DNA from 3 places in the Janthinobacterium sp. TPC_1 genome. Region 3 is predicted to be linked to each of the others. Evidence: predicted binding sites of a transcription regulator. Region 3 holds the regulator's gene; each other region holds the start of a gene.
What was found. The regulator sigma-54, encoded in region 3, starts transcription at its own class of promoters, with help from an activator protein. The targets are predictions, from matches to a motif close to TGGCANGNAANCTGCTTT.

Region 1 (7,472 bases), 2.7 Mb from region 3:
GTCGACCACCATGGCCGCCACTTCCTCGCGCGTGACGTCGGCGGAACGGCTGCCGCCTATCAGGCGCGAGCCCCCGCCCAGCAGGGTGACGGTGGCGCTCTCTGGCGCGTCCTGCGACAGCAGCAATTCCTTGGCGGCGCGGCAGCGCTCCATCAGCTGCGACAGGCGCGCGGCGGACAGCTTCATGCCACCCTCGACGCCTGCGGCCATGCGCGTTTCCACCAGGTGGGCCAGCGCCAGGTCCATATTGTCGCCGCCGAGGATCAGGTGATTGCCCACGCTGCTGCGCGTGAGCTGGGGTGCGCCATCGTCGTCGAAGGCGACGTCGATCAGGCTGAAATCGGTGGTACCGCCGCCCACGTCGCAGACCAAAATGCGGCGCGTTTGCGCCAGGTCAAGCCGCAAGGTGTCGCGCCGCCGGTGCAGGTAGTCATAAAAGGCCGCTTGCGGTTCTTCCACCAGCCGCAAGGTGGGCAAGCCCGCCATGCGCGCCGCTGCCAGGGTGAGTGTGCGCGCACCCTCGTCGAACGAGGCGGGGATGGTCAGCACCAGTTCCTGCTCTTCCAGGGGCGCGTCGGGGAAGCGGTGATTCCACGCGGCGCGCACGTAGGCCAGATAGCTGGCGCTGGCCGCCACGGGCGAGACCTTGGTCACGTCGGCATCGGCGCCCCACGGCAAAATCGGCGCCTGGCGGTCCACGTTCGCGTGCGACAGCCAGCTCTTCGCGCTGGACACGAGCCGGCCCGGCACCTGCGCGCCGAGCTGGCGCGCGAAGGCGCCCAGCACGGCATGCTCAGCGTCCTGCTGCGGCCATGGCAGCTGCAAATCGCCCGCCGCCAGTTCGCCGGCGGCGGGGTGGTAGCGCAAGGACGGCAGCAGGGGGCGTGCGCCCACTTCGCCGGGAGCGACCAGCTGCTCGATGGCGAACAGGTTTATTCCTGCCTGCGCATCGCCAGCCGCCGCATACGCCACCACCGTATTGGTGGTGCCCAGGTCGATGCCGACCAGGAAGGCCGGCTTGCCCGCAGTGCTGCCCATGGCGCTTATTGCGGCGTGCCGCGCACGTCGAATTCCACCTTCCAGCGTTCGGCGCCGTCAGGGGAAACGGCCAGCAGCTCCAGGGTGCCCGCTTCTGTCACTCTGGCGTGCAGTTTGACTTGCACGACGTCGCCGGCCGAGCGGCCTTCGGCGGACAAGGTCGCCTGGATTTCGCTCAGTTCCTGCAATTCATCGGGACCCCAGAAGTCGAGCAAATCGCCGATCTGGTCGTTGCGGCGCGTGGACGAGGCGAAGAAGCGGAAGTGCACGGGCTCTCCCACGACGAGGCCGAATTGCTGGCCCGGCAGTTCCAGCTCGCTGCCTTCTTCCATGCCGAACGGCGCCACGCACAGGGCCTGGATCGGCGGTTCCATGCCGGGGATGGCGGGCATGGCCGATTCGATGGCGACATAAAAGGAACTGGCCGTGCCGCCGCGGATGCGCACGCCATGGCCGCGCCGCACGTAGCTGTAGTAGGCCGCGCCGCGCGCGACGGCCAGGTCCAGGTCGGCCCCGGCCAGCATGCGCGCCGGTTCCGCGCCTTCCATGTACAGCCAGTCGTTGACGGTGGCCATGATGCGCTGCACCAGCAGGTCGGACTTGAAGACGCCGCCGTTGAACAGCACGGCCGTCGGGTGCAGGAAGCTGGCGCCTTCCGCCTGGCGGCCGGCAAAACCTTCCAGTTCGCTGGTGGCCGCCACTTGCCGGCCCAGGAAGGCGGCCAGGTGGCGCGTGATGGCCGCGTCCTGCGCATACGGCAAGCCCAGTTGCGTCAGGCCGGCGCGCGTGCGCACGGCGGGGCGGCTCGACGCTTCCACCTGCGGGAAGAAGCCGTCGAGAATGAAGGTGGACACTTCCGCGCGCGTCAATTCCGTGCGGATGGAGCCGCCGATCAGTTTCGAGCCGCGGCTCGGCACGACGATCGGTGCCACATCGAGGCCGCTGTCGGCCAGCAGGCTTTCCTTGGCGCTGCGGCAGCCGTAAGTGAGTGCGCGCATCTGCCAGGCGTCCAGCTGGGTGCCGTTGGCGGCCAGCTTGCGCGCCACCAGGTGGGCCAGGGCCAGGTCCATATTGTCGCCGCCAAGCAGGATGTGTTCTCCGACCGCCACGCGGTGCGGTTCCAGCACGCCGTCGCGTTCCAGTACGGCGATCAGCGAAAAGTCGCTGGTGCCGCCGCCCACGTCGACCACTAAAATGATGTCGCCCGGCTTGACTTCCTTGCGCCAGCGTCCTTCGCTGGTCTGGATCCAGCTGTACAAGGCCGCTTGCGGCTCTTCCAGCAGGGTCAGTGACGCGTAGCCGGCCGCCTGCGCCGCTTCCATCGTCAGCTCGCGCGCGGCCGGATCGAACGAGGCGGGGATGGTGACGGTGATTTCCTGCTGCGCGAACGGCGCTTGCGGGTGGGCGTTGTCCCAGGCCTGGCGCAAGTGCGTCAGGTAGCGCGTGGCGGCCGTGATGGGCGAGATGCGCGCCACTTCCGCTGGCGCGTCGTTCGGCAGGATGGCCGCGCGGCGGTCCACGCCCGGGTGGCACAGCCAGCTCTTCGCGCTGGACACTAAACGGATCGGCGTGGTGGCGCCGCGGCTGCGGGCCATTTCGCCCACGACGAATGGCGCTTCGGCTTCCTCCGTGACCCAGGGCAGGGCCAGGTCGCCGGCCGCCACTTCGTCGGCGTGCGGCAGGTAGACGAACGATGGCAGCAGCGGCAATTCTTCGACGGTGCCCGGCGCCGACAGCTGCGGCACTTTCAGCACGCCGTGGCTGGATTGCTCGCCGTCGCTCTCGACCAGGTTCACGTATGACAGGGCACTGTGGGTGGTGCCCAGGTCGATGCCGATGGCGTAGCGCGGGGTAGGGTTGATGGTATCGCTCACAGTTCCACCTCGGCCGGCGCCAGGATGGCGGCGTCGTGCTGGCCGCTCAGTTTCGGCAGGCGCACGCTCGAGGCGCGCCAGCCGCGGTGGCTGAGGGTGCCCGTGAATGGCGCGGAACCGACGACGTTGCCCGTCAGGCGTACTTGCGCGGAATCAAAGCCTTCCTGCAGCACGATGCGGCTGCCCTCGGCTTCCTGGCGCACGGCCTCGATGGTGAAGTATTCGCGCATGACCTTGGCGCAGCCTTCATGCACGACGCGGGCGGCCGCGCCGATGTCGGCATCGGCATGGCTGCCCAGGTTTTCCTGGGTGAAGTCGATCAGGCGCGCTTCGCGTTGCAGCAGGGCCAGCAATTGCAGGGCCGCGTCGGGCGTAGCTTCTTTCAATATGACGGGCGCGGCGGCCGGCACGGGCGCTGGCGCCGGAGCCGGGGCCACGGGTGCCACGGGGGCGGCCTCGGGCAGGGACAATTTTTCCACGCGGGCCGCATAGGCGGCGTCCGACAGGGTGCTGAAGAAGGCGCCGAAGGCCAGCGGGACGCGGCGCCAGAACGATGGGTGGGACGATGGTGTGCTCATAGGAACTCGTTTCTCTGATCTGTAGGGTGGCGTCGGCGGCGGGGGCCGCTTCGCAAGGTAGTGCCATGTGCGGGGCCAACAGGGCCGGCTGCGTTTGCCCGCATGATACCAGCTACGGGGCCGGCGCCAAAGCCGCCGCCCCCGTTCCCGCCTGCCTGTGGCGTGGATTTTCTTTGTTCCTGCGCAAGGAAACGTTCGATTTCGTGCCGCTTCGACTAGAATCGCGCATTATCTTTTTGCATGACCTGGATGCCATGTCTACCGACTTTTCCCTGTATTTAGCCAGCAGCACTTACATCGACAGCGACCATCCGGCCGTGCGCGCCAAGGCGGCCGAACTGGCGGCAGGTGCCGTGGGCGACGCCGCCATCGCGGCCCGCTGCTTTAGCTTCGTGCGCGACGAGATCGCCCACAGCTGGGATTACCAGCGCAATCCCGTCACCTGCCGCGCTTCCGACGTGTTGCAGCATGGCACGGGTTATTGTTATGCGAAGAGCCATCTGCTGGCCGCGCTGCTGCGCGCCAACGGCATTCCCGCCGGCCTGTGCTACCAGCGCCTGGCCGTGGGCGAAATCGGGCCGCCGTTTTGCCTGCACGGCTTGAATGCCGTGTACTTGCAAGAATTTGGCTGGTACCGCATCGATGCGCGCGGCAACAAGCCCGGGGTCAATGCCGCCTTTACGCCGCCGCAGGAGCAACTGGCGTTTCCCGTGCTGGCGCCGGAAGAGCGCGATCTGCCGGAAATCTGGCCGGCACCGCTGCCCCAGGTGATCGCATCGCTGACCGGCCATGCGACCGTGCAGGACGTGGCCGCGCACTTGCCCGATATCGAATTGTTGCCGCTGAAAAAATAATCTCAAGAAAGAAATCATGAAAAAAGTGTATGTTGGCCTGCTAGGCCTGATGTTGCTGGCCGGTTGCGGCGGCAAGGGCGAGAGCGGCGGGCAATCGAGCGCCGCGCGTCTCGACGGCAAGGAAAAGGGCAGCGAGTTTCTTGCCTATGAACACAATGTCAGCGTCGATACGAGCGAGGCGCAAGTGCGGCCCCTGTATGAAAAAGTCGTCGCCGCCTGCAAGGCCGATACGGAAAACGGCTGTTTGCTGCTCGATTCCAGCGTCGACAGTGGCCGCTACGTGCATGCGCGCATCAGCATGCGGGCCAAGCCGGCCGGCATCAAAAAGCTCGTCGCGCTGGTCGCGGCGGAAGGCGACGTCACCAGCCAGGGCACCAAGGTGGAAGACCTGGGCCGTCCTGTGCTCGACAGCAAGAAGCGCCTGGAGATGCTCAGGCAATACCAGGCGCAGCTGCAGGACCTGGAAAAGCGCTCGGGCACGAACGTCGACGCCCTGATCAAGTGAGCAAGGAACTGGCCACCGTGCAAGTGGAGCTGGAGCAGGCGACGGCCGCCAATGCCCTGTTGATGCAGCGCATCGATACGGACTTGCTGAACGTGACCATCAGCGCCGAAGGCAAGCAATCGTTCTGGCGCCCCGTCAAGCGCGCGCTGGGCAATTTCACGGAAAACCTGTCGGAAGGCGTGGCCAACGCCATCACGGCCATGGCCTACATCCTGCCGTGGCTGATCGCATTCGTGCTGCTGTTCCCGCTGGGCCGCAAGGGCTGGCGCCGCTTGAGAGGCTTGCCGCGCAAGGATTGATGCGCAAGCATTAAAACCTCCGGCGCACCGTTTTACTGCAATTTGAAACCTGACTGCACAGTCCTTGTGCAGCCAGGTTTTTTTTCGTGCGGCGAGAGCCGCTTGCACCATGGCGTACACCTCTTGGCGCTGGCATGCATTCTGCTTTAACAACATCGCAAGCCCAGCTAGACCCCCACGAACCCATCACAGGAGTCCCCATGTCACGACGCATCATCCTGAAAGCGGCCGCCGCCGGCGCACTGGCCCTGGCCACGTCCACTTACATGCAGGCAGCCCTGGCCGCCGATACCATCAAAGTGGGCATCTTGCACTCCCTGTCGGGCACCATGGCCATTTCCGAAACGTCGCTGAAGGACGTGGCGCTGATGACGATTGCCGAGATCAATGCCAAGGGCGGCGTGCTGGGCAAGAAGCTGGAAGCCGTCGTCGTCGATCCCGCCTCGAACTGGCCTCTGTTTGCGGAAAAAGCGAGACAGCTGGTGGCGCAGGATAAAGTGGCCGTGGTATTCGGCTGCTGGACGTCCGTGTCGCGCAAGTCGGTGTTGCCGGTGTTCAAGGAACTCAACAGCCTGCTGTTTTACCCGGTGCAATACGAGGGCGAGGAGCTGGAAAAGAATGTGTTTTATACGGGCGCCGCACCGAACCAGCAGGCGATTCCCGCCGTGGAATACCTGATGAGCAAGGATGGGGGCGGGGCCAAGCGCTTCGTGCTGCTGGGCACGGATTACGTGTATCCGCGCACCACCAACAAGATCTTGCGCGCCTTTCTGAAAAGCAAGGGAGTCAAGGATAGCGATATCAGCGAGGTCTACACGCCGTTCGGCCATGCCGACTATCAAACCATCGTCGCCAACATCAAGAAGTTTTCCACGGGCGGCAAGACGGCCGTCATTTCCACCATCAATGGCGATTCGAACGTGCCGTTCTACAAGGAACTGGGCAATGCGGGCTTGAAAGCCACGGACGTGCCCGTCGTCGCGTTTTCCGTGGGCGAGGAAGAGCTGCGCGGCATCGATACCAAGCCGCTGCTGGGCCATCTGGCAGCGTGGAATTATTTCGAATCCGTCAAGAATCCCGTCAACACGGCCTTCATCAAGCAGTGGAAAGCGTATGCGGTGGCGCAGAAGCTGCCGAACGCGGCTTCGGTGGTGACGAACGACCCGATGGAAGCGACCTACGTCGGCATCCACATGTGGGCGCAAGCCGTGGAAAAGGCCAAATCGACGGACACGGACAAGGTGATCGCCGCCATGGCGGGCCAGAGCGTCAAGGCGCCATCGGGCTTTACCCTGACCATGGATGCGACGAACCACCACCTGCACAAGCCCGTGATGATCGGCGAGATCAAGGCCGATGGGCAATTCAATGTCGTGTGGAAAACCAAGGAACCGATACGCGCCCAGCCGTGGAGCCCGTTTATCAAGGGTAATGAGGGTAAGCAGAAGCTGTAAAAGCCACGCCAGCGCCATCGGGCAGGTGTCCGGTGGCGCCGACCATCAACGCTTTCCCGGGATATCAATGAGGCTATTCACATCGCTGCTGGTCTTCGCCTGCCTGTGCCTGTCGTCCATGGCGCAGGCCGCCATCCCACCAGAATTGCTCAAGCCGCTGGCCGGCGACGATTCCGACGCCAGGGTCGCCGCCGTCGCGCAGATCGCCGCCCTGGCCACGCCCGAGGCCGCCAAGGTGCTGCAGGCGCTGCAGGACGACGCCTTGTATGCCGCACCCGACGGCAAGGTGTATATCGTCGAGGGCGAGCAGGCATATGACCCGGCAAGCGGCCGGAACGTGCCGCTGCCGGAAGGCATCGACGGCGTGATGGTCAACAACCGCTTGCGCGCGGCTGTGGCAGGCGCCTTGTCGGGTTTGCAGCTGCTGGCGCCGGAGCGCAGCGCCCGCCTGGCCGCCGCGCAAGCCTTGCAAAAGGCGGTCGACCCCGCGCAGCTCCCCCTGATCCGCACCGCGCTGGCGCGGGAAAGCGACGCTGAAATTCAACAACTATTGCAAGTGCTGATCGCCAGCGCCAACCTGCATGCACCCGACGCCGCCACGCGCAAGGCCGCCGTGCAGGCGCTGGCCGGCAGCAGCGCGATGCGCGCCTGCTGCCCGTGCTGCAAGCCATGCTGGAGCAGGGCGGTGAACCGGACGAAGCCGTGCAGCTGGCCGCCATCGAGACCATGCGCCAGATCAAGGGCAGAGTGGCGCGCATGGAATTGGCCGGCAATGTGTTCTACGGCATTTCCCTGGGCAGCGTGCTGCTGCTGGCCGCGCTGGGGCTGGCCATCACGTTCGGCTTGATGGGCATCATCAACATGGCGCAC
Region 2 (7,472 bases), 270 kb from region 3:
CGACATCCGCGACGGCCGGCGCCTGCTCGACATCTTCCGCTCGCTCGGCTACCCGGGCGAGCGTTTGCGCCTGATCGTCAACCGCTATGAAAAGGGCGGGCGGCTGCGCCTGGCGGACCTGGAGCAGGCGCTGGGCGCCGAAGTGGTGCACACGGTGCCCAACGATTACATCGCCGCCACCGATTCCGTCAACCAGGGCATCCCGCTGCTGCAGCTGTCGCGCACCAGCGCCGTGGCGCGCAGCCTGGCCGAGCTGGTGGAACTGGTGACGGCACGCCGCGTGACGGAAAGCCGCGGCCTGTTCGACCGCCTGTTCAGCCGCAGCGAGGCTTGACGGGGCGGCAGCTGAATTGTGTCAAGGCTCCCGCCGGGAGCCATCATGGGAGCCGAGATGACCTTACGCGAACGCCTGGCGGCAAATGAAACGGTGCGCCCCGCCACGAATGGACAAGGCGCGCTGGCGCTGCACGCCTACCAGGAACTGAAAAAGACCATGCACCAGACGATACTCGACCGTATCGACCTGGAACGCCTGAAACGCCTGACGGCCGAGCAGTTCAAGCACGAGCTGGCGCTGCTGGTGCAGCGCGTGATCGAGGAAGAGCGCATCGTGCTGAACCAGCACGAGCGGCATAGCCTGGTGCTCGACATCCAGCACGAGATGCTGGGCTTTGGTCCGCTGGAACCGTTGCTGGCCGACGCCAGCGTGTCCGACATCCTCGTCAATACCTGCGACAAGGTGTACGTGGAGCGCGGCGGGCGGCTGCAGCTGACGGACGTGACCTTCCACGACAATGCGCACCTGATGAAGATCATCGAAAAGATCGTCTCGCGCGTGGGACGGCGCGTCGACGAATCGAGCCCGATGGTCGACGCGCGCCTGCCGGATGGCTCCAGGGTCAACGCCATCATCCCGCCGCTGGCCGTCGACGGGCCGATCCTGTCGATCCGGCGCTTTGCCGTGCAGCCTTTGACGATCGCCAACCTGCTCGACTATAAAAGCCTGACGCCGCCCATGGTGCAGGTGCTGCAGGCGCTGGGGCAGGCCAAGGTCAACATCCTGATCTCGGGTGGCACGGGCAGCGGCAAGACGACCCTGCTCAACGTGCTGTCCGGCTTCATTCCCGGCAGCGAGCGCATCGTCACCATCGAGGATGCGGCCGAACTGGCGCTGCGCCAGCCGCACGTGGTGCGCCTGGAAACGCGCCCGCCGAATATCGAAGGCAAGGGGGAAGTAAGCCAGCGGGCGCTGGTGCGCAATGCGCTGCGCATGCGGCCCGACCGCATCATCCTGGGCGAGGTGCGCGGCGCAGAGGCGCTCGACATGCTGCAGGCGATGAACACGGGCCATGAAGGGTCGCTGGCGACCATCCACTCGAACACGGCGAGGGATGCGCTGGCACGGCTGGAAAACATGGTCGGCATGGCCAGCGTGAACCTGACGCCGCGTGCCACGCGCCAGCAGATCTGCTCGGCCGTGACGGTGGTGATGCAGGTGTCGCGCCTGACGGACGGCGCGCGCAAGCTGGTCAGCCTGCAGGAAGTGACGGGCATGGAAGGCGACATCATCGCCATGCATGAAATCTTCCGTTTCGAGCAGACGGGCGTCGATGCCGCGGGCAAGGTGCTCGGCCACTTTTGCGCCACGGGCGTGCGGCCCCGCTTCACTGAGCGCCTGCGCATGTTTGGCGCGCCGGTTCCGGACAGCGTCTTTGACCCGGACCGCATCTACGAATAGAGGGGGGACGCATCATGGATCTGGTCTTCTACGGCTTCGCCGTGCTGCTGTTCGCCGCCTGCATCCTGATGGTGGAAGGCGCCTGGCTGTGGTGGTCGGGCACGCACGGCAGCGCGGCGCGGCGCATCAACCGGCGCTTGCAGCTGATGGCGGCGCGCGGCGAAGCGGGCGGCGAGCGGGTCTCCATCCTCAAGCAGCGCCGCTATGCGCGTTCGCCCGGCCTGGAGCGGCTGCTGCGGCGCATGCCGCACATGGCGCGGCTGGACCACCTGCTGCTGCAATCGGGCTTGTCGTGGTCGGTGGCGCAATTCCTCGGCGGCGCGGGCGGCTTGCTGCTGCTGGCGCTGCTGTGGCTGGCCATCTGGCCCATGCCGCTGCCGGGCGCCTTGCTGCTGCTGGGGGTGGCGGGCGGCGGGCCGTACATGGTGGTGCTGCTGCGCGCGCGCGCGGCGCGGCTGAAGAAGATCGAGGCGCAATTGCCGGAAGCGGCCGATTTCCTGGCCCGCGCGCTGCGCGCCGGGCACTCGTTTTCGAATGTGCTGCAGATGGTGGGCGATGAACTCAATGAGCCGATCAGCGGCGAATTCAAGATGGCGCACGAGGAGATCAATTACGGCGTGCCGATGAACGAGGCGCTGCAAAACCTGGCCGCGCGCATTCCGCTGACGGACTTGCGCTACCTCGTCATCGCCGTGCTGGTGCAGCGCGAATCGGGGGGCAATCTGGCCGAGGTGCTGGTCAGCATCGCGCGCATCATCCGCGCCCGTCTGAAGCTGCTGGGGCAGGTGCGCGTGCTGTCGGCCGAGGGACGCATGTCGGCCTGGGTGCTGGGACTGATGCCGGTGGTGATGATCGGCGTCATGGCGCTGGTCAACCCGCAATACATCCGCCTGCTGTGGACCGATCCGAGCGGCATAAAACTGCTGTGGTACGCGGCCGGCATGGTGGCATTGGGTGTCGTCTGGATGCGCAATGTGATCCGCATCAGGATATAAAACCGGAGGTGGCATGAGCGGTGCACAATTGCTGTTCCTGTTGATCGTCTTCGCCGTGGTGGTGGCGCTGGCCCTGCTGGCGTGGCTGATCTTCTTTCCCGGCGCCCTGCGCCAGCGCCTGTTCGGTTCCATGGCGCCGGCCGCCAGCGACGCGGTGGTGGAAAACGGCTGGGTGGAGCGCGTGGCGCGCGTGGCGCAGCCGTTCAGCAAATTGTCGCTGCCGGAAGAGGGCTGGGAGCGCTCGCCGCTGCGCACGCGCTTCATGAACGCGGGCTGGCGCCAGGCCAGCGCGCCGGCCCTGTACTTCGCCGCGAAAACCGTGCTGGCCCTGCTATTCCCTAGCGTGCTGGGCCTGTATGCGGCCAGCGCCATGGCGGCGCAGCTGCGCAGCGTGTGCTGCTGTTGCTGCTGTGCGTCGGCGCCACCGTCGGCTATTACCTGCCGAACCTGGTGCTGGCCAGCACGGCCAAGCGGCGCCAGCGCGACATCTTCGAAAACATCCCCGACGCGCTCGACTTGCTGACCGTGTGCGTGGAAGCGGGCCTGAGCCTGGAGCGCGCGCTGGTGAAGGTGTCGGGCGAAATCCACATCAAAAGCGTGGTGCTGGCGCAGGAATTGCAACTGGTGCTGATGGAAATGCGCGCCGGCTTTTCCAAGGAAAAGGCGCTGCGCAACCTGGCCCTGCGCAGCGGCGTGGAAGACGTCGACACCCTGGTCGCCATGCTGATCCAGTCGGAGCGCTTCGGCACCAGCATGGGCGATTCGCTGCGCGTGCATTCGGAAAACCTGCGCGGCAAGCGCAGCCTGCTGGCCGAGGAGGCGGCAGCGAAGATCGCGTTAAAACTGCTGTTCCCGCTGATTTTTTGCGTCTTTCCCACCCTCATGCTGGTACTCATGGGGCCGGCCGTGATCGAAGTCTATCGCGTGCTCGTGCCGGCCATGGCCAACCGCTGAAAGGAGTCACCATGCGCTGACGCTTTCCCGCCTGGCCGCCGCCTGCGCCTGTCTTGGCCTGGGCGCCTGCGCCAGCCATACGGCGCACGCGCCGCCGCTGCCGCCCGACGCCGATGCCGCCTACGTCGCGGGACGCCAGTATTTTGACGCTGGCAACCTGCCCGCCGCGCAAGCGGCCTATGAACAAGCGCTGCGCCATGCGCCGCGCCACGTGAATGCGCGCAACGGCCTGGCCGTGCTGCACGCGCAGCGCGGCGAGCACACTGCCGCCATCGCCCATTGGCTGGCCTTGACGCAGGAGGCGGGCACGCCGCGGCCGCAGCAGGCATATCTGTTCAGCAATCTCGGCCGTGCCTATTATCTGAGCGGGCGCAATGCGCTGGCGTTGACTGCGCTGGAACAGGCGTGTCTGCTCGATCCGCTCAATGCGCTGGCCTGGCAGCACCTGGCGCAGGTGCTCGAACGCCTGGGACAGCATGAGCGCGCGGCCGTCATGCGGCGCCAGGCGGCCAGCTTGCAGGAACACGACCTGCGGCGCGACCTGGCCTTGTTGCGCGCTGAAGCGCCGCCGCAGGGCGTGCCCGCGCCCGCGCCGCCGCAGGAGGCGCCCGCCATGGCGCGCATCGAGATCACGCAAGGCGACGGCATGGCCCGCTTGCGGCGCGTGCCGGCAGCGGCGCGCGGCGCGCCCGTTGCCGCCCCGGCGTGGACCGTGACGGCGGCTGCCGTGCCGCGTCCGCGCCTGGAAATTGTGAATGGCAACGGCGTGCCGGGCATGGCTGCCGCGCTGGCGCGCAGCCTGGCTGGCGCGCCCGTGCAAGTGGTGCGCCTGGCCAATGAAATCAGCTTCCAGGTGGCGCGCACGCGCGTCGAATACCGGCCCGCGCAAGAGCAGGCGGCGCGCCAGCTGGCCCGCCAGCTGGGCACGCAGGTGAAGGCCCAGGTGCAGATCCAGGCCGCCGACTGCCCTGCCAGCGAACTGCGGCTGATACTGGGGCACGACCTGAGCGACCCTGCCATACTGCACCGCTATTATCTGCAGCAGCTGCAACTGGCGCGCCAGGCGCTGGCGCGGCTCGGTTAACACGCCTTGGCTGGCATGAAACAACACGCGGCGCCTTGGCGGGCGCCGCGTGTTGTTGGCATGCCGGTGTTTATTGCGGCTGGCGGCGGCGCGTGAAGGCCAGGCCGGCCAGTCCCAGGCCCAGCAGGAACAGGGTGCCAGGCTCCGGCACGACCAGTGGGTCGATGACGACGATATCGGTGCGCGTGGACTTGGAAAAATTCAGGGTATAGCTGCCGGCGGGCAGGGCGAAATTCGAGGTCAGGGAAAACAGCGCGAAGTCATTCGTGAAGGCGCGTCCGGTGGCGGGATCGTTGGTGCCGGTCGTCATGTTCAGGCTGAAGGGGTCGAGGCTGCCGGCGCCATGGTTGCCGTTGACGTCGCTGCCATTGCCGGCATTGCCATCGGGCGCGAACTGGAAGATCACGCCATCGGCATTCGCGTTCGACAGGCAGCCTGCTGGGCTGGCGGCATTGCACGAGATATTGAAGATATCCATGATCGACACGTTCGACTTGTCGCCCATGGTCGTCACGCTGGTGCGCAGGTCGCGCCGTCCCATGAAGCTGAAGGTGATGAAGCCGGCGCTCGACAGGGTCAGGTTGACGGAGCCGGTGAGCGTGTCGCCGGCCGTGGATGAGGCGGCGCCGACCGTGTTGCGCTGCGCTTCCGAGACGGCGCGTACGGTGGCGCCGCCATTGAGCATGTTGCCGAAGGCATGCGCATCGCCGCGCGCGAACTCCAGGGTGGAACTGGCGCTCGGGGCGTAGTGGTTCTGCGGCAAGCCGCTGCAGCCGCCGCCCGAACATACCTGCTGCACGTCGGCGTTGGCGGCCGGTCCCGTATTGACGGCACGCGGATTGACGGCCACGCCGCCTTCAAAGAAGGCGCTGTCGCTGGCATTGCGGTTGGCGCCGGCCAGCGACAGCGCGCCGGCGCTGGTGGTGATGCGGAAATTGTTCAACTCGTTGACGGCCAGGCCGTATGCGCCGGCCTGCGCCTGGCCGCTGGCCAGCAGGCTTGCCGCCGCCAGTGCGCCCAGCCAGCCCAAGGTCTTGCTTCGTGTGTGATCGACGTTCATCGCAGCCTCTTATCGTGGTCAGTCTCGGAAAATCCGGGGATGAGGAATCCAGGATGACTTGCCTGAATTCATCTCGTAGACAGGGATAAGCAGTTTGCATGCCACACAAAAAAAGCCCATGGAATCAACGATTTGTGCAAAGCGGACTGAACTGGATAGGGCAAAGTGTAAGAAAGGCCGACGCCGCTTGGCGGAAGGCGGCGGGGGCGCCTCAGGTGGCGCGGTGATAGCCCAGGTGGCCACCCGAATTGCGTGCGCAACCGCAACCGATGCGCGCCACTTCCTCCTCTTCCGTCAATTTCCAGTTGGTAATCGTCGTGCGTTCCCAGTCGATGTCGCTTTTCTTGACAGGTTTCACTATCAGCGTGCGTTGTTCCACATCCGTGTACTCCATCAGTTCCTCGTCGTCGGCGATGTCGAAATGGCGGTGGATCAGGGAAATGCCGAAGCGGTCGAGCGCGCCATAGCGTTGCAGCACGTCGCGCAGCTCGCGAAAGCAGGCGAGGTCGTCGGGCCGCAGCGGATCGACGGCGGAAATATCGGCGACGGGCTGCCATTGCATGGCGTGGATGTTCAGGCTGTGCATGATGTTCTCCTGTGCCCCTGGTATCAAGCCCAGGCTGCCGGAAGGGCGCCGGCACGCCTGGCGACATGCCCATCGTGGCCGCAAAGCCGCTGCGGCGCTTGCGCCATATCAAAGGTGCGGCACATCGCCTCTCGCCCGATCATTGCCCGGTAAAATAGGCGATGGCAAACAAAACCCCCACCTTCCCCGGCGCACGCACGGGCCGCGGCCAGGTCCTGGCCGTGCTGCTGTCGAACCGCGACCAGTCCGGCGCCGAACCGCTGCAAGGCCGCGTCTCGCTGGCCGCCATCGTGAAAGCGCTGAAACGCAAATACCACTGGCCGATTGAAACGCACAGTTTTCCCGCGAATACGCAAGATGGCCGCGCCAGCTGGGCGACCGTCTACAGCTTGCCGGAAAAGGTGATCGAGGCCGCGCTGGAGGCCGGCGGCCGGGAGTGGCTGGAGAGCCGGGCAGTAGCCGGGCGGCGGTGACGAACGCGCCGCTTTGCGCTATTCCAGCCGGAAGCCGACCTTGAGCGTGACCTGGAAGTGCGCCACCTTGCCATCGACGATATGGCCGCGCGATTCCGTCACTGCATACCAGTCCATATGCTTGACCGTCAGCGCCGCCTTGGCAATGGCATCGCGTATCGCCTGATCGCTGCTCTCGGTGGACGTGCCGACCAGTTCGATCAGCTTGTAAGTGTGTGCGGACATGATATTTCCCCAGGTAGGCAAGCCAGACATCGGGAGCCTGCTTTACGCAGGCACGTGCTCATCTTGCGCCTAAATGTGCTGATAGTCATTGCGCGGTGCAGCAATGCGTCGCGCATGCCGAGCGGGACGAGCTATCTTTCGTTAAATATCGACATAGCGAGGCAGCAAGTCCTGATCGACCAGGCGAATTTCAATGGCATTGGCAATCTTGACGTGCTCGGGGTTCTCATCAGAGAACGGCTCGTCGGTGACGCTGACGATGATGGTGCCGATCTGCTTGTCTTTACCTTGCTCGTCCATCGCCATCACGGGCACTAAAGCGCGTGCCTCGGGCACCTGTTGGACCGTGAGTATACG
Region 3 (7,472 bases):
CGATACGCGCCGATGTTATTTTTTTGCTAAAATGATGACCACGTGGGCTGTAGCGCCCACTGCGCCCGCAGCGGGCGTATACTGTTGAGAATTGGCGTTACAGGCCGCGAAAACAGGCCTATAATTCGGCTCGCAAGCCCTCTGCGCATTGCACCATTTCATTGAGTGTCATGACTAATCTTAGCAAAATCTTATCCCTCGAAAACGTCCTCCTGGACCTGGAAGTCTCCAGCAAGAAGCGCGCTTTCGAGCAAGCCGGCCTGATCTTCGAAAACAATTACGGCATCGCCCGCTCTACCGTCTCGGACAATCTGTTTGCCCGAGAACGCCTGGGCTCGACGGGCCTGGGCCATGGCGTGGCCGTGCCGCATGGGCGGGTCAAGGGCAGCAAAACCCTGAAATCGCCGCTGGGCGCCTTCGTGCGCCTGGCCGAGCCGATTCCGTTCGAATCGCCCGATGGCAAGCCCGTCAATCTGCTGTTTTTCCTGCTGATTCCCGATCATGTCACCCAGCAACATCTGGAAATCCTGTCGGAAATCGCCGAAATGTTTTCCGATGACGCCTTCCGCACGGCATTGGCCACGGATCCCGAACCGAAATCCGTGCATTCGCGCATCGTCAATTGGCAACCCAGTCTGCAAGCGGCGGGTTAAACTTCAGGTATTCCTCCACTCCTGAAGAAGACTGCCATGTTGCAAACGCCGCTGACGATACAACGCCTGTACGACGACAATCGTGAAAGTCTGCAACTGGGCTGGTTCGCCGGCTTCCCCGGCGGCGAGCGCCTGATCTCGGGCGACGTCTCGTCGGCCGCCGACCAGGTGGGCCACTTGAACCTGATCCATCCGGGCCGCATCCAGGTCTTTGGCCACCAGGAAATCAATTACTATCAGCGCCTGAAGGTCAACACGCGCACCCACGTGATCGGCGAACTGATCGCCGGCGGTCCGCCCGCGCTGATCATCGCGCAAGGGCTGGAAACGCCGCCCGACATTCTCGCCATCTGCGACGAGCAAAATATCCCCCTGTTCTCGACCCCGCTGCCGGCCGCGCAAGTGATCGACTTCCTGCGCGTCTACCTGTCGAAAAAACTGGCGCAGCGCATCATCATGCATGGCGTGTTCATGGACGTGCTGGGCGTGGGCGTGCTGATCACGGGCGATTCGGGCCTGGGCAAGAGCGAGCTGGGGCTGGAGCTGATTTCGCGCAGCCACGGCCTGGTGGCCGACGACGCCGTCGAATTTTCGCGCATCGCGCCGAATATGATCGAAGGCCGCTGCCCGCCCCTGCTGCAAAACCTGCTGGAAGTGCGGGGGCTGGGTTTGCTCGATATCAAGGCCATCTTTGGCGAAACGGCCGTGCGCCGCAAGATGCGCCTGAAACTGATCGTGCACCTGGTGCGCCGCAACGCGCTGGAAGAGGAAGTCGAGCGCCTGCCCTTCCTGTTCCCCACGGAAGACGTGCTGGGCTTGCCCGTGCGCAAGGTCGTCATCCCCGTCGCCGCCGGCCGCAACATCGCCGTGCTGCTGGAAGCGGCCGTGCGCAATACGATTCTGCAGCTGCGCGGCATCGATACCCTGCAGGAGTTCATGGAGCGGCAACGCCTCGCCATGAGTGGCGATTAGCGTTGCAAGGAGTTCACCCATGCATGGGTGAACCGTTACGCAGGCGGAGAGCAAGGCTCTCCGAAACCCCTGCTCCACCAACGCCTCGCCATGAGCGGCGATTAACAACGCAGGTCGGATTAGCGGGGCCGCCGAGGTGGGGCAAGGCCCCACCTCGGCGGCCCCGCTAATCCGACAACATTGTTGGCGCGTGCAGCAAAGAAATACTACAGTCCAAATTGCAATAATTTGTAAAGATCATTGCCTCGGGAGCGCAGCGCCGGTCTTTATTGTATGATCGGGCTATGCATATCGTCCTTATCACCGGAATATCCGGCTCCGGTAAATCCGTCGCGCTCAATGTGCTGGAAGATACCGGCTACTATTGTGTCGACAACCTGCCGCCAGCCTTGCTGCCCAGCCTGGTGCAAACCCTGCTTGACGAAGGCACGCCGCAGCTGGCCGTGGCCGTCGATGCGCGCAGCGCCGAGTCGCTCGTCAGCTTGCCGCACAATGTGGCGCTGCTGCGCGACCAGGGGCACGACGTCAAGGTCATGTTCCTGACAGCCACCACGCATTCGCTGGTGGCGCGCTTCTCGGAAACGCGGCGCAGCCACCCTCTGTCGCACGAATTGCGCCCGAACCAGAATCCGGCCAGCCGCCGCACCCTGATCGAATGCATCTCCGAAGAGCGCGAACGCCTGTCGGCCATCGAGCAATTGGGCCATGTGATCGATACCTCGGAACTGAGCGCGAACAAACTGCGCGCCTGGATCAAGGATATCGTCGCCTCCGAACGCGCGCCGCTGACCCTGTTCTTCGAATCGTTCGCCTTCAAGCTGGGCGTGCCGCTCGATGCCGATTTCGTCTTCGACGTGCGGGCCCTGCCGAATCCGTATTACGACCTGGCGCTGCGCCCGCTCGACGGACGCGACGCTCCCGTGATCGCCTTCCTCGACGCCCAGCCGAGCGCGCTGGAACTGCTGGCCGACATCCGCGCCTTCATCGAGAAATGGTTGCCGTCATTCAAGTCCGACAACCGCAGCTACCTGACGGTGGCCCTCGGCTGCACGGGCGGCCAGCACCGCTCCGTGTACATGGCGGAGCGGCTGGCGCAGTATTTCGGCCCCAACGAGCGGGTCGTGCTGCGCCACCGCGAGCGTTCTTAATCAGTCGAGGTGGCGCAGCGGATGCGCTTGCGCCGGCCACACGGGGGCAAAGAAACGCGCCACCATGCTGGCATCGACCTCGTCCAGGGTTGAGGGGTTCCAGCGCGGCGCATTGTCCTTGTCGACCACCAGCGCGCGCACGCCCTCGAGCACTTCGCCATGCGCGAAATTGTGGCGCACCAGCGTGCGCTCCATGCGCAGGCAGTCGGCCACGCCCAGGTGGGCGCCCCGCTGCAGCAATTCCAGGGTCACCGACATCATCAAGGGCGAGCGCAGGCGCATGGCCGCCAGGGCCTTCGCGGCGAACGCGCTGTGGTCCTGCGCCAGCGAGGCCATGATGGCGGCCACCGAACCCGCGCCGAAGTGGCGGTCCAGCGCCGCGCGCGCCGTGGCCAGGGAAGCCGCGCCCGCCTCGGCCTGGAACGGCGCCGCCAGCGCCTTGATGGCCACCGGCAAGGCCTCGCCCGGCGTCGAGTCGAACAGGGCCAGCAGCGCCCCCATCTGCGCCTCGGGCAGATACACATCGGCCAGGCCCGTGTACAGGGCATCGGCCGCACCGATGGTCAGGCCCGTCAAGCCCAGGTACAGGCCCAGCCGGCCCGCCAGGCGGGAAAGAAAGTAACTGCCGCCCACGTCGGGGAACAGGCCAATATTGACTTCCGGCATGGCCATGCGCGTGCGGCCCGTGACGATGCGCAACTGGTTGCCGGGCCCGGCTTGCGCCACGCCCATGCCGCCGCCCATCACCACGCCGTCCATCACGGCGATATACGGTTTCGGATAAAAGTGAATGACATGATTTAACGCGTATTCTTCCGTAAAGAAATCTTCCAGCAGGGCGCTGCCGCCTTGCGGCGTGGCCAGGCCCGCATCGTAAAAGAAACGGATATCGCCGCCGGCGCACAGGGCCTTTTCGCTGCTGGAGCGGATCACCACGGCGTCCACCTGCGGATCGTCGCGCCAGGCCAGCAAGGCAGCGCTCAGGGTGCGCACCATCTCCAGCGACAGGGAGTTCAAGGCTTTCGGGCGGTCGAGCACGATGTGGCCCGTGCGGTTGCGGATGGAGGTCTGGACGAAGTCGCTCATGGCAGGCAGGAAAGAAGTGAGGATGGCGCATTCTAGCGCTTTCACCACGGATATTGCTTCCCGCAGGACGCAAAAAAGGGCGCAATGTGCGCCCTTAGTTGATCACAACTGGGGGAAGCCGGTGGCCTTAGACGGCGACGACGGCGTCTTCCTCTGAGTTGTCTGGCAGATGCTTGATCGCCTCTTTACCGTGCCCTTGCACTTTGGTTTTGTATTTCATCACTTGCCTATCGAGCTTGTCGATCAGGGTATCGATTGCGGCATACAAGTCGTGTGCCAGGCTTTCCACATAGACAGTTTTGCCACTCAGACGCAGGTTGACTTCGGCCTTTTGACGTTTTTCTTTCTCTTTGAGGTTATCCACGGTCAGAATCACGGCAATATCGATAACTTGATCGAAATGACGTTTCACGCGCTCCAGCTTCGTTTGTACGTATTCACGGATGGCTGGTGTCACTTCGAGATGATGTCCGCTGATGGTGAGATTCATACACACTCCTAAAGATGATCGGGTTCGTGCGGTCCATCCTATCCGGCCCGCAGAGGAACCGAAAAAAACTTACAAACACTTACGCAGGCTCACTGGCGGAATTTTCAACGCTTCCCGGTATTTGGCAACAGTACGTCGCGCAATCACCATGCCTTGTTCCCCCAGCATGTCCGCAATCTTACTGTCGGATAAAGGATTTTTAGGGTCTTCTGCTCCTGTCAGTTGCACGATCAATGCCCGTATCGCCGTCGATGACGCTTCCCCCCCCGCTTCGGTGGCGACATGGCTACCAAAGAAATATTTCAACTCGAACATGCCGTGCGGGGTCAGCATGTACTTTTGAGTTGTTACCCGCGAGATAGTACTCTCGTGTAAACCCAGTGTATCAGCTATTTCACGGAGCACAAGGGGGCGCATGGCAACGGCCCCATGCGAGAAAAAGTTCTTTTGTCTTTCTACTATCGCCTGTGCCACGCGCAGGATGGTATCGAAGCGCTGGCGCATATTCTTGATCAGCCACTTGGCCTCCTGCAACTGCGCGCCCATGGCGCCCTCGCCCTTGCCCTGCTTGAGCAAGTTGGCGTACATGGCGTTGACGCGCAGGCGCGGCATGACGTCGTTGTTCAGGGTGACTTGCCAGCCATTGCGCGCGCGCTTGACGACGACGTCGGGCACCACGTAATCGGACACGTCCGAGGCGAACACGGCGCCCGGGTGCGGATTACACTGGCGAATCACCGTCTGCGCCTCGCGCAAGTCTTCATCGTCGCAATCGAGGGCTTTTTTCAGCTTGTTGAAATCGCGCTGGGCAAACCAGGCCAGGTGCTTTTCCACGATGACGAGGGCCATGCGCCGCGTCACCATGGCGACGTGCGGCAAGCGCCTGATTTGCAGCGCCAGGCATTCGGACGCATTGCGCGCGCCCACGCCCGGCGGATCGAAACTTTGCAGCAGCGACAAGGCCGTGCGCATCTCGTCAGCGTCGATTTCCAGCTCTTCCGGCAGGCGCGCCAGGATGTCGTCGAGCGACTCTTCCAGGTAGCCATTGTCGTCGAGCGCATCGATGATCAGCTCGACCAGCGCGCGGTCGCGCAATTCAAGCACCGTCACGCGCATCTGCTCCATCAGGTGCTCGCGCAGGGTGCAGTGATGGGCCTCCAGTTGCGGACGCGAATCTTCATCGTCGGGCGCCTTGCCCCGGCTCGCCTCGCTCCAGTCGCTGTCGCCGCCCTCCGCGGCGGCCGGGCCCTCGCCCGCCTCGCCGTCAAACCCGTCCGCTTCGGCCGGTGCGGCGGGCGCCTCCTGGCCTGGCGGCTGGGGCGGCGCTTCGGCCGGCGCGGCCGTGGAACTCAGGGCGCCGTCGGACAGCAGGCGCAGCGAACGGTCGAGCGGATCGTCGAGGCGTTCGAGCAAGGGATTGTCCGTCAGCAGCTGCTCGAGTTCCTGGTGCAATTCCAGGGTGGATAATTGCAGCAGGCGTATCGATTGCTGCAACTGCGGCGTCAGTGCCAGGTGCTGCGACGTGCGCAGCTGCAATGATTGTTTCATTGGCTCACATGCGGAAGTGTTCGCCCAGATAGACCCGGCGTACCGACTCGTTCGCGATGATGTCGTCGGGGCGTCCCGACGCCAGCACCGAGCCCTGGTTGATGATGTAGGCACGGTCGCAAATACCCAGCGTCTCGCGCACATTATGATCGGTAATCAGCACGCCGATATTGCGCTCCTTCAAGAAACGCACGATGCGCTGGATTTCGATCACGGCGATCGGATCCACGCCGGCAAACGGTTCGTCGAGCAGCACGAAACGCGGGTCGGTGGCCAGCGCGCGGGCGATTTCCACGCGGCGGCGCTCGCCGCCGGACAGGGACAGGGCCTGGTTCTCGCGCAGCTTTTCAATCTGCAAGTCGGCCAGCAGTTTATCCAGGCGCTCCTCGATCTCGGCCTTCTTCAGGGGACGGCCTTCGACGGTCTGGATTTCCAGCACGGCGCGGATATTGTCTTCCACCGTCAGCTTGCGGAACACGGACGCTTCCTGCGGCAGGTAGGACAGGCCCATCTGCGCGCGGCGGTGGATCGGCAGGCTGGAAATGTCCACGCCGCTGATATCGATGCTGCCGCCGTCCGACGGCACCAGGCCGACGATCATGTAGAACGAAGTCGTCTTGCCGGCGCCGTTCGGCCCCAGCAGACCCACCACTTCGCCGCATTCGACTTGCAGCGAGACATCATGCACGACTTGGCGCTTGCCATAGGTTTTTTGCAGCCCGCGAACGATCAGGGTGCTGCCGCAACGGGTATTGTCCATTATTTCTTTCCTGGCGCGGGCGTAGCCGGCGCTTTCTCCGCCGCCGGCGCCTTGTTCTTCGGCTGGATCACCATGCGCACGCTGCCGCCATCGGGGGTGCTGGTGCCGCTGTCGGAATTTTCCATCGCAAACACTTCCTTGCGGCTGTCATACGAGATGAAGGCGCCATTGGCCACGTCGGTCACTTTCGTGCCTTCCAGGCGCGTCAGCTTGGCCCTGGAAAACAGTTTCACCACTTCCGTCTTGTTGTTGTATTCCACGCGCTCCGCTTCGCCTTCGACCCACAGGTCGCCCGCGCCATCGCGCTTCTGGCGGAAGGTGGCCAGCTTGCCGGGATCGGCCCAGAAGGTGATGAACTGGTAGCCTTGCGGATCTTCCGTGATCAGGGCCCGGCCCGCCTTCATGGTCAGGGTCCCCTTGACCAGCACGACGTCGCCCGTCAGGGTACGCACCTGCTTGACGTCATCGACGTGGCCGCTACGTGCCGTGATGACGGCTTCCTTCTCGGAATCGGCCTTCTCGGCATGCGCCCCCCCTATCATGGCCAGGGAAAATACGCTCAACAGCAAGATCTTCTTCATAGTATGGTTTCCTTGTTTCATTCTGTCATTTTGCCGCCGCGGCCGGGCGCGGTTTCGGCGGGAGGACCATGCGCAGCGCATTCTGCACTTCCACCACGCCGGTGGCATTATTGGCCTTCATGCCGATGCCATTGATGCGCGAGGCGCCCGTCAGGATATCGACCGGCACGTCCGTTTCCATTCTTTCCTCATCCGGGAACACCGTCAGCGCCTCCGTCCTGACCGTCAGGTTCT

Region 1: the regulator sigma-54 is predicted to act here: its motif matches at 5,279-5,296, upstream of urtA (urea ABC transporter substrate-binding protein).
Region 2: the regulator sigma-54 is predicted to act here: its motif matches at 5,918-5,935, upstream of ACQVLG_RS08925 (EDSAP-1 family PEP-CTERM protein).

What each region holds. Positions count from the first base shown of each region.
Region 1 is NZ_CP195157.1:5,737,644-5,745,115, reverse strand. It holds gene ACQVLG_RS27915 (Hsp70 family protein) at 1-1,038, opposite strand, end outside; gene ACQVLG_RS27910 (Hsp70 family protein) at 1,044-2,912, opposite strand; gene ACQVLG_RS27905 (DUF2760 domain-containing protein) at 2,909-3,490, opposite strand; gene ACQVLG_RS27900 (transglutaminase-like domain-containing protein) at 3,745-4,344, shown strand; gene ACQVLG_RS27895 (DUF4349 domain-containing protein) at 4,361-4,849, shown strand; gene ACQVLG_RS27890 (DUF4349 domain-containing protein) at 4,846-5,148, shown strand; gene urtA (urea ABC transporter substrate-binding protein) at 5,349-6,602, shown strand; partial or broken gene urtB (urea ABC transporter permease subunit UrtB) at 6,670-7,472, shown strand, end outside.
Region 2 is NZ_CP195157.1:1,832,346-1,839,817, forward strand. It holds partial or broken gene ACQVLG_RS08900 (CpaE/TadZ family protein) at 1-334, shown strand, start outside; gene ACQVLG_RS08905 (TadA family conjugal transfer-associated ATPase) at 392-1,738, shown strand; gene ACQVLG_RS08910 (type II secretion system F family protein) at 1,753-2,733, shown strand; partial or broken gene ACQVLG_RS08915 (type II secretion system F family protein) at 2,747-3,687, shown strand; gene ACQVLG_RS08920 (LytR C-terminal domain-containing protein) at 3,785-4,771, shown strand; gene ACQVLG_RS08925 (EDSAP-1 family PEP-CTERM protein) at 4,842-5,831, opposite strand; gene ACQVLG_RS08930 (hypothetical protein) at 6,043-6,417, opposite strand; gene ACQVLG_RS08935 (hypothetical protein) at 6,579-6,890, shown strand; gene ACQVLG_RS08940 (dodecin) at 6,909-7,115, opposite strand; gene ACQVLG_RS08945 (immunity 52 family protein) at 7,257-7,472, opposite strand, start outside.
Region 3 is NZ_CP195157.1:2,097,478-2,104,949, reverse strand. It holds gene ACQVLG_RS10280 (PTS sugar transporter subunit IIA) at 171-653, shown strand; gene hprK (HPr(Ser) kinase/phosphatase) at 690-1,625, shown strand; gene rapZ (RNase adapter RapZ) at 1,910-2,773, shown strand; gene ACQVLG_RS10265 (3-hydroxyisobutyryl-CoA hydrolase) at 2,774-3,859, opposite strand; gene hpf (ribosome hibernation-promoting factor, HPF/YfiA family) at 3,987-4,349, opposite strand; gene ACQVLG_RS10255 (RNA polymerase factor sigma-54) at 4,419-5,897, opposite strand; gene lptB (LPS export ABC transporter ATP-binding protein) at 5,902-6,657, opposite strand; gene lptA (lipopolysaccharide transport periplasmic protein LptA) at 6,657-7,238, opposite strand; gene lptC (LPS export ABC transporter periplasmic protein LptC) at 7,264-7,472, opposite strand, start outside.